3 regions of the Kribbella sp. NPDC005582 genome follow, and region 3 is predicted to be linked to each of the others. Evidence: riboswitches for the same ligand, from Rfam matches in the RefSeq annotation. Region 3 holds a riboswitch; each other region holds the start of a gene.
What was found. A riboswitch is a leader RNA that binds a small molecule or an ion and turns the genes downstream of it on or off. The one in region 3 is predicted to bind glycine.
Positions count from the first base shown of each region.

Region 1: another riboswitch for glycine. It lies ahead of gcvP (aminomethyl-transferring glycine dehydrogenase); the one in region 3 lies ahead of ABZS29_RS07410 (L-serine ammonia-lyase).
Region 2: another riboswitch for glycine. It lies ahead of gcvT (glycine cleavage system aminomethyltransferase GcvT); the one in region 3 lies ahead of ABZS29_RS07410 (L-serine ammonia-lyase).

Region 1 is NZ_JBEXCU010000006.1:257,656-262,241, forward strand. It holds gene ABZS29_RS30540 (FHA domain-containing protein) at 1-286, shown strand, start outside; gene ABZS29_RS30545 (MerR family transcriptional regulator) at 273-932, shown strand; gene ABZS29_RS30550 (bifunctional nuclease family protein) at 1,215-1,709, shown strand; gene ABZS29_RS30555 (MerR family transcriptional regulator) at 1,994-2,500, shown strand; glycine riboswitch at 2,521-2,611, shown strand; gene gcvP (aminomethyl-transferring glycine dehydrogenase) at 2,687-4,586, shown strand, end outside.
Region 2 is NZ_JBEXCU010000003.1:340,908-345,493, reverse strand. It holds gene ABZS29_RS19470 (hypothetical protein) at 1-1,232, opposite strand, end outside; glycine riboswitch at 1,314-1,408, shown strand; gene gcvT (glycine cleavage system aminomethyltransferase GcvT) at 1,576-2,685, shown strand; gene gcvH (glycine cleavage system protein GcvH) at 2,685-3,059, shown strand; gene glyA (serine hydroxymethyltransferase) at 3,061-4,332, shown strand; gene ABZS29_RS19450 (heparinase II/III family protein) at 4,552-4,586, shown strand, end outside.
Region 3 is NZ_JBEXCU010000001.1:1,480,343-1,484,928, forward strand. It holds gene ABZS29_RS07405 (DUF3592 domain-containing protein) at 1-293, opposite strand, end outside; gene ABZS29_RS07410 (L-serine ammonia-lyase) at 295-1,668, opposite strand; glycine riboswitch at 1,746-1,840, opposite strand; gene ABZS29_RS07415 (DUF3817 domain-containing protein) at 1,988-2,350, opposite strand; gene ABZS29_RS07420 (alpha/beta fold hydrolase) at 2,449-3,870, shown strand; gene ABZS29_RS07425 (hypothetical protein) at 3,874-4,101, opposite strand; gene ABZS29_RS07430 (aminopeptidase P family protein) at 4,266-4,586, opposite strand, start outside.

The DNA of each region.
Region 1 (4,586 bases), on a different contig from region 3:
GATCGTCCAGCGAGGCCCGAACGCGGGCAGCCGGTTCCTGCTCGATGTCGACGTGGTCACCGCCGGCCGGCACCCCGACAGCGACATCTTCCTCGACGACGTGACGGTCTCGCGCCGGCACGCCGAGTTCCGCCGCGACGCGTACGGCGTGAAGGTGCGCGACGTCGGCAGCCTGAACGGCACCTACGTGAACCGGGACCGGATCGACGAGGTCCAGCTGACCAACGGTGACGAGGTGCAGATCGGCAAGTACCGGCTGGTCTACTACGCCAGTGGCCAAGCCTGAGCTCTCGATCGGCGAGGTCCTGCAGGTCCTGCAGGCCGAGTTCACCGATGTCACCATCTCCAAGATCAGGTTTCTCGAGGCCGAGGGGCTGGTGACACCGGCGCGCACCGCGTCGGGCTACCGCAAGTTCAGCGCGGGTGATGTGGAGCGGCTGCGCTACGTGCTGACCGCGCAACGCGACCAGTACCTGCCGCTGAAGGTCATCAAGGAGCACCTCGGTGCGATCGACCGCGGACTGCGCCCGGCAGCAGGTGGACCGCCGATCGCTCCCAGTACGCCGGCCGCCGGGCCGGCCGCCGACGACTTCGGTGCCACCGGCACCGATCTGCGGCTGACCCGGGCGGAGCTGTGCGCGGCCGCCGGCGTCAGTACGGCGTTGCTCGCGGAGCTGGAGAGTCACGGCCTGGTCGTGGCCGACGGCAAGCACTACGGCGGCGACGCGATCGTGGTCGCCCAGGTCGCGGCCGAACTGGCGACGTACGGGATCGAGCCGCGGCACCTGCGGCCGTTCCGGACCGCCGCCGACCGCGAGGTCGGCCTGATCGAGCAGGTCACCGGCCCTCGCCGTACCGACCAGACCCAGGAACTGGCCGCCCTCACCGTCCGCCTGCACACCGCCCTCGTCCGCTCCCGCCTCCCACGCTGACCGCAACACCAACGGATATCCGTCCGTGTTGCCCCTTCTCCGCCCTTTGCAAGCCCCCAGAACGGGCAACACGAGCGGATAACCCCTGGTGTTGCTCGTTCTCGGCAGTTCAGAGGGGTGGGAGGGGCGACAAGCGGGGATATCCGTCGGTGTTGCCTGTTCTTGGGGCTGGTGAAGGGGGGAGAAGGGGCGACGGGAGGGGATATCCGTTGGTGTGGTCGGGGAGTGGGACGGGGGGCTGGGGGCGAGGCTGCGGGTGGGTGGGCGGAGTAGGGTTGTGGTGTGCGCGAAGTCGACGTAGTCGGAGTCCGGGTCGAGATGCCCTCGAGTCAGCCCATCGTGCTGCTCCGGGAGGTCGGCGGTGAGCGGTACCTGCCGATCTGGATCGGTGCGGCCGAGGCGAGTGCGATCGCCTTCGCCCAGCAGGGGATGGAGCCGCCGCGGCCGTTGACCCACGACCTGTTCGCGGAGACGATCCGGGTGCTCGGGCACACGCTCAGCCAGGTCCGGATCGTGAACCTCACCGACGGCGTCTTCGAGGCGATCCTGGTCTTCGACGACAAGACCGAGATCTCGGCTCGCCCGTCGGACTCGATCGCGATCGCGCTGCGGACCGGCACCCCGGTGTTCTGCACCGAGGAGATCCTGGCCGAGGCCGGCATCCCGGTCCCGGACAGCGAGGCCGACGAGGCCGACGAGGTGCAGGAGGAAGAGGAGGTCGAGCGGTTCCGCGAGTTCCTCGACCAGGTCACCCCCGAGGACTTCGACAAGAGCTGATGCGCTCAAGACCGGGAAGGTAACGATTCGTGCGCGGGCCGCGACACGCTCCCGGCTCGGAGCGGGGGTCGTTGACCCTCCCAGGTCGGCGGCTTACCGTGAAGGAGTCGTGAGGTGCTGTTACTTCACGGTGATGGCTCGTTCCACTCGGTATCCAGGGAGGCTCAGGCGTGACACGCACCGGCGACACGGATCTGACGGCGCAGTCGACGTCCGAAGCACGCGCCGAGGCGGCCGCTACAGCCGGCGTTCAGGGCCTGCTCTTCGACGACGACCTGCGGCCGATGCCGGCCGATGTCGGGTTCCGTGGACCGACCGCCTGCGCCGCGGCGGGGATCACCTACCGTCAGCTCGACTACTGGGCGCGGACCGGGCTGGTCTCGCCGTCCGTCCGCCCGGCGACGGGTTCGGGCACGCAACGGTTGTACGGGTTCCGTGACGTCCTGTTGCTGAAGGTGATCAAGCGGCTGCTCGACGCCGGGATCTCGCTTCAGCAGATCCGGACCGCGATCGCCCACCTGAGCAAGCGCGGGATCGACGACCTGACCCAGATCACGCTGATGAGTGACGGCGCGTCGGTCTACATGTGCACCTCGCCGGACGAGGTGATCGATCTGCTGGCCGGTGGCCAGGGGGTCTTCGGCATCGCTCTCGGCGGTGTCTGGCGCGAGGTCGAGGGGTCGCTGTCCGAGCTGCCGACCGAGCGTGCCGACGGTCACGGCGAAGGCGACGACGAGGCGCACGCGAGTGACGAGCTCGCTGCCCGCCGCCGGGCCCGCATGACCGGCTGAGGTAGGCTCTACCCAGCCGTACACCGCACTCGGGAGAGACCCGTGCAATTCGGGCGCCGAAGGGGCAATTCCTCCCCGGAACCTCTCAGGCCCATGGACCGGGTGCGTCAGGCGACTCTGAAGCGTGCAGTGCATGCGTGACAGAGGGGGAGGCCCCCGGACGCGACTAGCAACGGAGCCTCTTTGATGACCGAAATTTCAGCAATCTTCGCCGACCGGCACATCGGGCCTCGGCCCGACGAGGTCGCGCGGATGGTCGAACTCCTCGGGTACGCCGATGTCGACGCGCTCGCGGACGCCGCCGTACCGGCCTCGATCCGGTCCACCGAGCCGCTGCGGCTGCCGGAACCGGCCTCCGAGGTCGACGCCCTCACCGAGCTGCGCCAGCTGGCGGCGCGCAACAACGTCGCCACCTCGATGATCGGCCAGGGCTACTACGGCACCTTCACGCCGTCGGTGATCGTCCGCCGCCTGGTCGAGAACCCGGCCTGGTACACGGCCTACACGCCGTACCAGCCGGAGATCTCGCAGGGCCGGCTCGAGGCGCTGCTGAACTTCCAGACCGTCGTGTCGGACCTGACCGGGCTGCCGACCGCGAACGCGTCGCTGCTCGACGAGGGCACCGCGGCCGCCGAGGCGATGACGCTGGCGCACCGCTCCAACCGCAAGAACAAGTCGGACCGCTTCCTGGTCGACGCCGACACCTTCGCGCAGACGATCGCGGTCGTGCAGACCCGCGCCGAGGCGCTCGGGATCGAGGTCGTCGTCGCCGACACCACCGACGGTCTGCCCGAGGGTGACTTCTTCGGCTTCCTGGTGCAGTACCCGGGCTCCGGCGGCGCTGTCCGCGACCTGAAGCCGCTGATCGCCGCCGCGCATGAGCGCGAGACGCTGGTTGCCGTCGCCTCCGACCTGCTCGCGTTGACGTTGCTCGAGGCACCGGGAGAGGCCGGGGCCGACATCGTCATCGGTTCGTCGCAGCGCTTCGGCGTCCCGCTCTTCTACGGCGGTCCGCACGCTGGCTTCATCTCGGTCCGCGCCGGTCTCGAGCGGTCGCTGCCCGGTCGGCTGGTCGGCGTCTCGGTCGACGCCGACGGCGCCCCGGCGTACCGGCTCGCGCTGCAGACGCGTGAGCAGCACATCCGTCGCGAGAAGGCGACGTCCAACATCTGTACGGCGCAGGTCCTGCTCGCCGTCGTCGCCTCCATGTACGCCGTGTACCACGGACCGGACGGGCTGAAGGCGATCGCCGGTCGTGTCCACGACTACGCGGGCAAGCTGGCCGCGTCGCTGCGCGCCGGTGGGGTCGAGGTCGTGCACGGCGACTTCTTCGACACCGTGCTGGCCCGCGTTCCGGGCGCCGCCGCGGATGTTGTCGACGCCGCCCGGCAGAACGGGATCTGGCTGCGCCAGGTCGACGCCGACCACGTCGGCATCTCCTGCGACGAGAAGACCGATGCCGCCGCGCTGACCCGCGTCTGCCAGTCCTTCGGCGTCCAGTACGACGACACGCTGGCCGCGCCGGCGATCGCCGCACCGCGGAGCTCGGAGTACCTGACGCACCCGGTCTTCAACACGCACCGGTCCGAGACGGCGATGCTGCGCTACCTGCGCAAGCTGTCCGACAAGGACTACGCGCTCGACCGCGGCATGATCCCGCTCGGCTCCTGCACGATGAAGCTGAACGCGACCACCGAGATGGAAGCGGTCACCTGGCCCGAGTTCGCCGACATGCACCCGCTGGCGCCGATCGAGGACGCGGCCGGGTACGTGAAGCTGATCGGTCAGCTGGAGCGCTGGCTGGCCGAGGTGACCGGCTACGCGAAGGTCTCCATCCAGCCGAACGCCGGCTCCCAGGGTGAGCTCGCCGGACTGCTCGCGATCCGCGGCTACCACCGGGCCCAGGGCAACGAGGACCGCAACGTCTGCCTGATCCCGGCGTCGGCGCACGGCACCAACGCCGCGTCCGCCGTGATGGCCGGGATGAAGGTTGTCGTTGTCAAGGGCAACGATGACGGCACGATCGACCTGGACGACCTGCGCAGCAAGGCGTCTGAGCACGCCGAGAAGCTGGCCGCGATCATGA
Region 2 (4,586 bases), on a different contig from region 3:
GGCGAGTCCTGCAGGCCGAGGTTCTTCCAGACGAACCGCGGGATCCGGGAGAGGAAGTCGCGGATGAAGTAGGAGCACCTGCCGATCGTCTGGTGGTCGTGCCGCGGGACCTGGAACCACACCCAGTTGCCGGTGATCCGGAACGGCGCCGGCCTGATGGCCATCAGGAACTCCATCGTGCGCGGATGGATGACGTCGTACGCGAACTTGTGGTCGTCGGCGCGGACGCAGAAGTCGTCGTTGAAGGCTTTGCTCTCGAAGCTGATGCCGCCGCCGGAGTAGGCGACCTCCAGTCGCGGCATGAAGGCCGGCAACTCGAAGCCGAGGATCGCCTCGCTGTGGTAGTCGGTGACCGTGCGGGTGGTCGTGCGGCCTTCGGAGTCGGTGGAGCTCTCGGTCCGGGTGGTCTCCCAGTGATGGGTGAAGGCGACGAACGGCGGGCCGTCGCCGTCGCGGCCGCGGATCACGTCGCTGGTCCGATGGGCGTGGCCGCCCCGGTTGGCCGGCGTACTCTGCAGCAGGCTGTCGTCCTGGCCGATCCAGTACCACTCCGGGTGCTGGTAGAAGCTCAGCCGCGGCTCCCGCGGCGGCTGGATCCAGCGGTCCAGCGGCAGCGCGTCGATGGCGTCGGCCAGCGCAGCCAGCTGATCCAGCCAGGGCGCCAGCAGCTCGGGGTCCTTGCGCGGCGGGTCGAGCACGACGAGTTGATCGCCGTCGATGCTGAGGTTCACACCCGGCTGACCGCCGGCCAGCGTGAGCAGCCCAATGCACAACTGGCCGCTGAGAACCTCCTGCGCGAACACCGGATCCTGTACGCCGACGGCCCAGCCCGCGCCGAGCTGCGGCGGCACCGGAACCATCGTCGCGGAAACGCCGGCACGCGGACCCGTCTGCCCACCGGTGACCCACAGCTCGGGCAGTCGCCGCGACAGCGTCACCATCCCGACCCAGCCCTTCCAGTACTCACTTGCGTACTCGATCACCTGGAACGGCCGCCCACTGCTGGTCAGCCCGGTGATCTGATCGTCCGGCGACCGCTTGAAGCCCATCCCGAACGGCGGATTCGACAACCGCGCGACCGACTCGAACGCCGGGCTCCCCACGAACGTCCAGCCACGGTCCCGCAACGCCTTCACATAGCGCTGGCGCCGCACGAACAGCGCGACGCCCACCGCCGTACCGGACACGAGCAGCACGATCATGATCAGACTGAAGACCTGGCTTCCACTCACGGAGTCGACCCAATCACATCGACGGGTCCCGGAGCGCCGACCACTGCTAGAGTCAGCGGCTCAACTGCATATCGCGCCGTTCGAATCGGGGCGGGAGAGTCCGGGCTGATCAGTGCCCGGCGCCGAAGGAGCAAATCTCCCCAGAATCTCTCAGGCCCACTGACCGTTCCGATGAGGCGAACTCTGGAAAGCCGGACCCCCGCGTAGCCGCGAGGCGCTCCGCACCCACGGTGCAAACCGCCTCACCCGGCGGCGAAGCTCTCAGGTACAGATGACAGAGCGGGGAGGTCACCCAGCAGTGGCATCGCACGCGCGGTGCCTGACCGAGGGAGCCTCCCAACTGATGACAGCTCAGTCACGCGCGACGCCGCTTGCGGCGGAACATTTGCAGCTCGGTGCGTCGTTCACCGACTTCGCGGGCTGGTCGATGCCGGTCCGCTACACCTCCGACATCGCCGAGCACACGGCGGTCCGGACCACGGCCGGTCTGTTCGACCTGTCGCACATGGGTGAGCTCGAGGTGATCGGGGCGTCCGCCGCCCGGGCGCTCGACCACAGCCTGGTCGGGCAACCGTCGAAGATCGCGCCGGGCCGCGCGCGGTACTCGATGCTCTGCGCCGACGACGGCGGCGTCATCGACGATTTGGTCGTCTACCGGCTCGCCGACGACCACTTCCTGATCGTCGCGAACGCGAGTAACACCGCGGTCGTCCGCGACGAGCTCAAGCAGCGGATCGCGGGGTTCGAGAGCGAGCTGCGCGATACCACCGAGGACTGGGCACTGATCGCCGTTCAGGGTCCGGTCTCCGCGCAGATCGTGGCCGAGCTGACCTACACCGTACTGGCCGATCTCAAGTACTACGAGATCACCGAGACGAAGATTGCCAACAGCAACGTTTTGCTGGCGCGCACCGGTTACACCGGTGAGGACGGGTTCGAGATCTACTGCCGGCCGGGTGACGCCGCGCACGTCTGGGCCGAACTGCAACGCGCCGGAACGCCGTACGGGTTGAAGCCGTGCGGGCTGGCCTGCCGGGACACGCTGCGGCTCGAGGCCGGAATGCCGCTCTACGGCAACGAACTCAGCCGCGAGCTCACGCCGTTCGAGGCCGGGCTCGGCCGGGTTGTTGCTTTCAGCAAGGAAGCGGACTTCGTCGGCCGCGACGCACTCGCCCATCGCCGAGACGTTGGCGCCCAGCGCATCCTCGTCGGCCTCACCTCGGCCGGCCGCCGCTCACCACGCAGCGGGTACGCCGTACTGGATTCGACGGGCCGGCCGATCGGCACCGTGACGAGTGGCGCGCCGTCGCCCACGCTCGGCCACCCGATCGCCATGGCCTACGTCGAGACCACCTACCAGGAGCCGGGCACCACGCTCCAGGTCGACATCCGCGGCACGCACGAGGAAGTCACCGTCGTCCCCCTCCCCTTCTACCGCCGCCAGGAGTCCTGATGACCGTTCCCAACGAGCTCCACTACACCGCCGACCACGAGTGGGTCGCGCTCGACGGCGAGATCGCGACCGTCGGCATCACCGCGTTCGCCGGTGAGGCCCTGGGCGACGTCGTGTACGTCGAACTCCCGGCTGTCGGTACGGCGATCACCACCGGCGACGCCTGCGGCGAGATCGAGTCGACCAAGTCGGTCAGCGACCTGTTCGCGCCGGTCGACGGCGAGGTCGTGGAGCTGAACGACGCGGTCGTCGCCGATCCCGGTCTGCTCAACACCGATCCGTACCAGGCCGGCTGGCTGCTGCGGATCAAGGTCACCGGACCGACCAAGTTGCTCGACGCCGCCGCCTACGAAGCGCTGACCGGAGGCGAGTGAGATGAGCACTCTCGACCAGAGCCTGGCCGACTTCGACCCGGAGATCCACGCTGCCGTCACGGCCGAGCTCGGCCGTCAGCGCGACACCCTCGAGCTCATCGCCAGCGAGAACTTCGCACCGCTCGCAGTGATGCAGGCGCAGGGCTCCGTCCTCACCAACAAGTACGCCGAGGGCTACCCCGGCCGCCGGTACTACGGCGGCTGCGAACATGTCGACGTGGTCGAGCAGTTGGCGATCGACCGGGTGAAGGCGCTTTTCGGCGCCGGGTTCGCGAACGTCCAGCCGCACTCCGGCGCGCAGGCGAACGCGGCCACCATGTTCGCACTGCTCGATCCGGGTGACACGATCCTCGGCCTCGACCTCGCGCACGGCGGTCACCTCACGCACGGCATGCGTCTGAACTACAGCGGCAAGCTGTACGACGTCGTCGCGTACCACGTCCGCGACACCGACTTCGTGGTCGACATGGCCGAGGTCGAGCGACTCGCCCTCGAGCACCGGCCGAAGCTGATCGTGGCCGGCTGGTCGGCGTACCCGCTGCACCTGGACTTCGCCGAGTTCCGGCGGATCGCGGATCTGGTCGGCGCCTACCTGATGGTCGACATGGCGCACTTCGCCGGACTCGTCGCGGCCGGCCTGCACCCCAACCCCGTCCCGTACGCCGATGTCGTCACCACCACGACCCACAAGACGCTCGGCGGCCCGCGGGGCGGCGTGATCCTCACCAACCGCGCCGACCTGGCGAAGAAGTTCAACTCGGCCGTCTTCCCGGGCCAGCAGGGCGGTCCGCTGGAACACGTGATCGCCGCCAAGGCGGTGGGCTTCAAACTGGCGGCCACCGAGGAGTTCCGCGACCGGCAACGCCGTACGCTCGAAGGCGCACAGACGATCGCCGCCCGGTTGCTGGCCGACGACGTCCGGGCGGCCGGCATCTCGGTGCTGACCGGCGGGACGCAGGTGCACCTCGTCCTGGTCGACCTGCGCCACTCCGAGCTCGACGGGCAGCAGGCCGAGGACCGGCTGCACGCGGTCGGCCTGACCGTGAATCGCAACGCCGTACCGTTCGACCCGCGGCCGCCGATGGTCTCCTCCGGACTCCGGATCGGTACGCCGGCCCTCGCCGCCCGAGGCTTCGGTCCGGCCGAGTTCGCCGAGGTCGCGGACATCATCGCGACGGTCCTGGTCAACCCCGCCGACGACTCGGTGCTCGCCGGTCTGCGCGAGCGGGTGGGCCTGCTCACCACCAAGTTTCCGCTCTATCCGGAGCTCTGACTCCCAGCAGGTAAACAGAAATCCCGCTCCGCTTCGGTGCTTCATGCAACGGTTTCCCCCGGCCCAGGCGTTACTGCCTACACAGGGCCCTGACCGGAAGTACCGGAGCCGGGCCGGGGGCCGACGCATCTCACTCACCGACTTTCTCCCCCGGACCAGTCTGCGCCGATACCGGTCTAGACCTGTATTTCGTCATGGGCAGGTCCGGAGGAGGCTGGGGTGGCTGGACACAAGGCCGAGCTGCGACGACGGGT
Region 3 (4,586 bases):
CGGCCCTTCGGATAGTGGACGGCGACCTCGCGACCGATCCACGCCGCCCGGAGCGGAAAACCGTGTTTGCCGCCGGTGTTGGACAGTCTGAGCTCGCGGCCGGACCCGGGGTCGCGGAAGGCGACGGTGACCGGGATGCCGCCGTCCTTGCTGTCACCGTGCCCGGGTGACTCCAGGTCGACGATCCGGCCATTCACCCACTGGGCTCGCTGTGCCCGCGTCACTCCCGCGAACGACAGCAGATACCCGACCACCGCCAGTCCACCCGGCAGCACCCACCAGTAACGCAGCACGTCAGCATTCGATCACGTTGACGGCCAGGCCGCCACGAGAAGTTTCCTTGTACTTGATCTTCATGTCGGCGCCGGTCTCGCGCATCGTCTTGATCACCTTGTCGAGCGTGACCACGTGCACGCCGTCGCCGTGCATCGCCATCCGGGCCGCGTTGATCGCCTTCACCGCGGCCATCGCGTTCCGCTCGATACAAGGGATCTGCACCAAGCCGCCGACCGGGTCGCAGGTGAGGCCGAGGTTGTGCTCCATCGCGATCTCGGCCGCGTTCTCGACCTGTTCCGGCGTACCGCCGAGCAGTTCGCACAGACCGGCCGCCGCCATCGAGCAGGCCGAACCGACCTCGCCCTGGCAGCCGACCTCGGCACCGGAGATCGACGCGTTCTCCTTGTACAGAACGCCGATCGCCCCGGCCACCAGCAGGAACCGAACACAACCATCGTCGGTTGCCCCCGGCACGAACCGCCGGTAGTAGTGCAGTACGGCGGGAATGATGCCCGCGGCACCATTCGTCGGGGCGGTGACGATCCGGCCACCGGACGCGTTCTGCTCGTTGACCGCGAGGGCGAACAGGTTGACCCAGTCCATCACCTTCAGCGGATCGACCGACCACGGATCGCGGGTCAGCTTGGCGTGCAACGCGTGCGCGCGCCGGGGCACCTTCAGACCACCGGGCAGCACGCCCTCGGTCTCGCAGCCCTCCTTGACGCAGTCCTGCATCACCTGCCAGATCTTCTGCAGGCCGGAGTGGATCTCCTCCTCGGTCCGCCAGGCCAGCTCGTTGGCGAGCATCACCTCGCCGATCGACAGCCCGGACTCTCGGCAGCGGTCGAGCAGCTCGGCGCCGCTCAGGAACGGGTACTTCAGCTCCGTGCTGTCCGGCACGATCCGGTCGCCGGCGGCCGCGTTCTCGTCGACCACGAACCCGCCGCCGACCGAGTAGTACGTCCGCTCCCGCAGTACGGCGCCGTCCGCGTCGCGCGCCACGAACGTCATCCCGTTCGGGTGGTACGGCAGCGCCTTGCGGCGATGCATGATCAGGTCGGTGTTCTCGTCGAACCGGATCTCGTGGGTGCCGGCCAGCCGCAGCCGGCCGAGCTCGCGGATCGTCTCGACCCGGGCGTCCACCGAGTGCGTCGCGACAGTCTCCGGGTCTTCACCCTGGAGCCCGAGCAGCACCGCCTTGTTGCTGCCGTGGCCGTGCCCGGTCGCACCGAGCGAGCCGAACAGCTGCGACTCGACCCGGGCGGTCGCGGTCAGCAGACCCGCGTCGCGGAGGCCGAGGACGAACGTGCGGGCCGCTCGCATCGGGCCCACGGTGTGTGAGCTCGACGGGCCGATCCCGATACTGAACAGGTCGAAGACACTGATCGCCATGACGGAGGTCCCTTCCGGTCGACGTTGACCGATTGGTGTCCTCCCCGCTCTGTCAGGCTGTTGCCTTTCAGAGGTGCCTCGCCCGTACGGTGAAGGTGCCTGAGAGATTCTTGGGGAGAGTTGCTCCTACGGCGCCCGGCTCAGGTGGCCGGGTCTCTCCCGCACGGGTTCATGCGGCTGTTGAGTTAGCTTCCGGACGCGACGGTACGGCGGCCTGCTGGCTGCCGTCAATCCGGCCGGTGCGCAGGTCGGGAGGGGCGGGCTGGCGCCGTAGCGAGCAGGTGCCCGGTGCGGTAGCTCGGTGCGCGGGGGCGGAGGGTTAGATGCGGAGCATCTTGCCCTTTGCACCCGTGCGGCGAGGTGCCGTGCCGGGTGCCGCGCAGTAGGCGTCAGGCCGTCCCTCCCGACCTCTAGCCCAGATCTCGAAGAACCAAGTGAACAGCGGCGGAACACTGGCGGCCAGCGCGGCCAGGGTGACCGGCCACGACCAGCGCAGCGGGCCGCGGACGAGCAGCACGGTCACGACGTACACGACGAAGATGCCGCCGTGGATCGGGCCGAAGATCTTCACGCCGAGCTCGTTGTCGGACAGCACGTACTTGAACAGCATGCCGATCAACAGGCCGGTCCACGAGATCGCTTCAGCGATCGCCACCGTCCGGAACCACCGTGAGTGTGTCATCGCCGCCGACCCTAACAAGTCCCCCAAGCCCACGCCGGGGTGGTCTAAGGGGCTGTCCCCGATGTGGTGAGCAAGCGGTTGCCGACAGGATCGGCAAGATGACGAACTTCAAATTACTGCACAGGACCGCCGCGTGGGGTGCGGTCCTGACAGTCACGGCGGCCGGCCTCGCCACCGTGCCGGCCGCGGCCGCCGCACCGACAGTGCACTGGACCGCTTGCAAGGCCGAAGGCAAGGACGACCCCGAGGAGGTCAAGGGCTCGGAGTGCGCCGTACTCCAGCTCCCCATCGACTGGCGAAACCCGAGCGGCCCGACCTTCGGCCTCGAGATCGCCCGTCGGACGGCCAAACAGCAGCGCGTCGGCGTCCTCATGTTCGGTCCCGGCGGACCGGGCGACTCGGGCGTCGACCGGATCAAGACCGGGATGGATCGCTTCAGTCCCGAGCTGCAGAACCGCTTCGACATCGTGAGCTTCGATCCGCGTGGCATCGCCCGCAGCAACCCCGTCAAGTGCACCAGCAGCCTGTACGCCGCGATGCCGTCACCGCTCGTCCGCGACCAAGCCGAGTTCGACGCGCTGATCGACTACAACCGCCGCCTCGCGGCCGACTGCCGTCAACACACCGGCCCGCTCTACGACCACGTCGACACGTGGCAGACCGTCCGCGACGTCGATGCGATCCGCCGTGCACTGGGCGAGCAGACGATCACCTTCCACGGCAGCTCGTACGGCACGCCCCTCGGAGCGCAGTACGCCGAGACCTACCCGAACCGAGTCCGCGCCGTGGTCTTGGAAAGCGTCCTCGACCACAGCCTCGCGACGCCGCGCCAGTTCCTCGATCCGCAGGCCGTGTCCGTCCAGGACTCGTTCGACGAGTTCGTCAGCTGGTGCGACCGGACGACCACGTGCGCCCTGCACGGCCAAGACGTTCGCGCCCGCTGGGCCGAGCTTCGCAGCACAGCGGACAACCCGTTCATGGCATCGTTCGCGGTCTTCCGGATGCTCTACGCCCCGCAGTGGAACGCACTGGCGACCACCCTGCAGAAGGGTGTCATCCCCACGCCGCCACCGCCGACCACCGAGCTCGTCGCCAACACGCTCGTCCCGTTCTGCCAGGACTGGAATCTGCGCGTCGGCTCCTATCGCGAGTACGCCGCTCTCCTCGACCGGCTGGCCCGCAACAACCCGGACATGCCGTACCCGGGTCAGTTCATGGCGATCTCGCTCTGTCTGGGCGCGCCGCCTGCCAACAATCCTCAGCACCGGCTCGACGTCGACAACCTTCGGACGCCGATCCTGCTCTCCAACGCCCGCCACGACCCGGCCACGGCGTACACGATGGCGCAGAACGTGCAGCGCCAGCTGGGTCGCGACGGCGTCTTGCTCACCTACGACGGCTGGGGTCATGGCAGCTACAACAAGAGCCCATGCATGACCACGACCATTGACCGCTACCTCGTCGACCGCAAGGTTCCCCAGCGCGGTACGTCGTGTGCCGCCGTACCGCCGACGGGCTGACGCTCAGACGGCGATGCCGTGGATCTCGAGAACGCGGTACAAGTGGTCGCCGCGCCGAGTGCGATCGGACAGCGCGATCAGCTCGGCGCACGCGGCCTCGAGGGCCTGCGCGTGACTGCGGCAGTGATCGGCGTACCAGAAAGGGTTGTCAGGCTGAGGATCGTCGACATCATCGATATCGGCGTACCAGTGCCGGTCCCCGTAATGCACCACCCTGACATGCAGATTCATCATCACTCCCCAAGTGATCCCCCGGTGTCGGAATTCGGCCGGCGCGTGACCGCGGCCCCCCACTGTCACGCGCCGGGCCGAGTTCGACCCTCCCCGACGACTACATCGTGTTGCCGCCGGAATGTGTTACTAGACGTCACCAATAATTTTAAGTGATCGTATGACTACTTTCCGTGCAAGTGTTTCTGGGTCCACTTTTCGAGGCCGTCGGTGTCGATCGGCAGCGCCTCGGTGAGGATCTCCAGCCGGTCCGCATGCACGACCACGTTGTCCTCGATCCGGATGCCGATCCCGCGCAGTTCCGGCGGCACGGTCTCGTCGTTCGGGTGGAAGTACAGCCCAGGCTCGACCGCCAGCGCCATCCCGGCCTCGATCTCACCAGCGAAGTACGTCTCCGGCCGGGCCGCGTCACAGTCGTGCACGTCGAGCCCGATGTAGTGCCCAGTGCCACAGACGATGAACCGCCGGTGCTGCTGACCATCCGG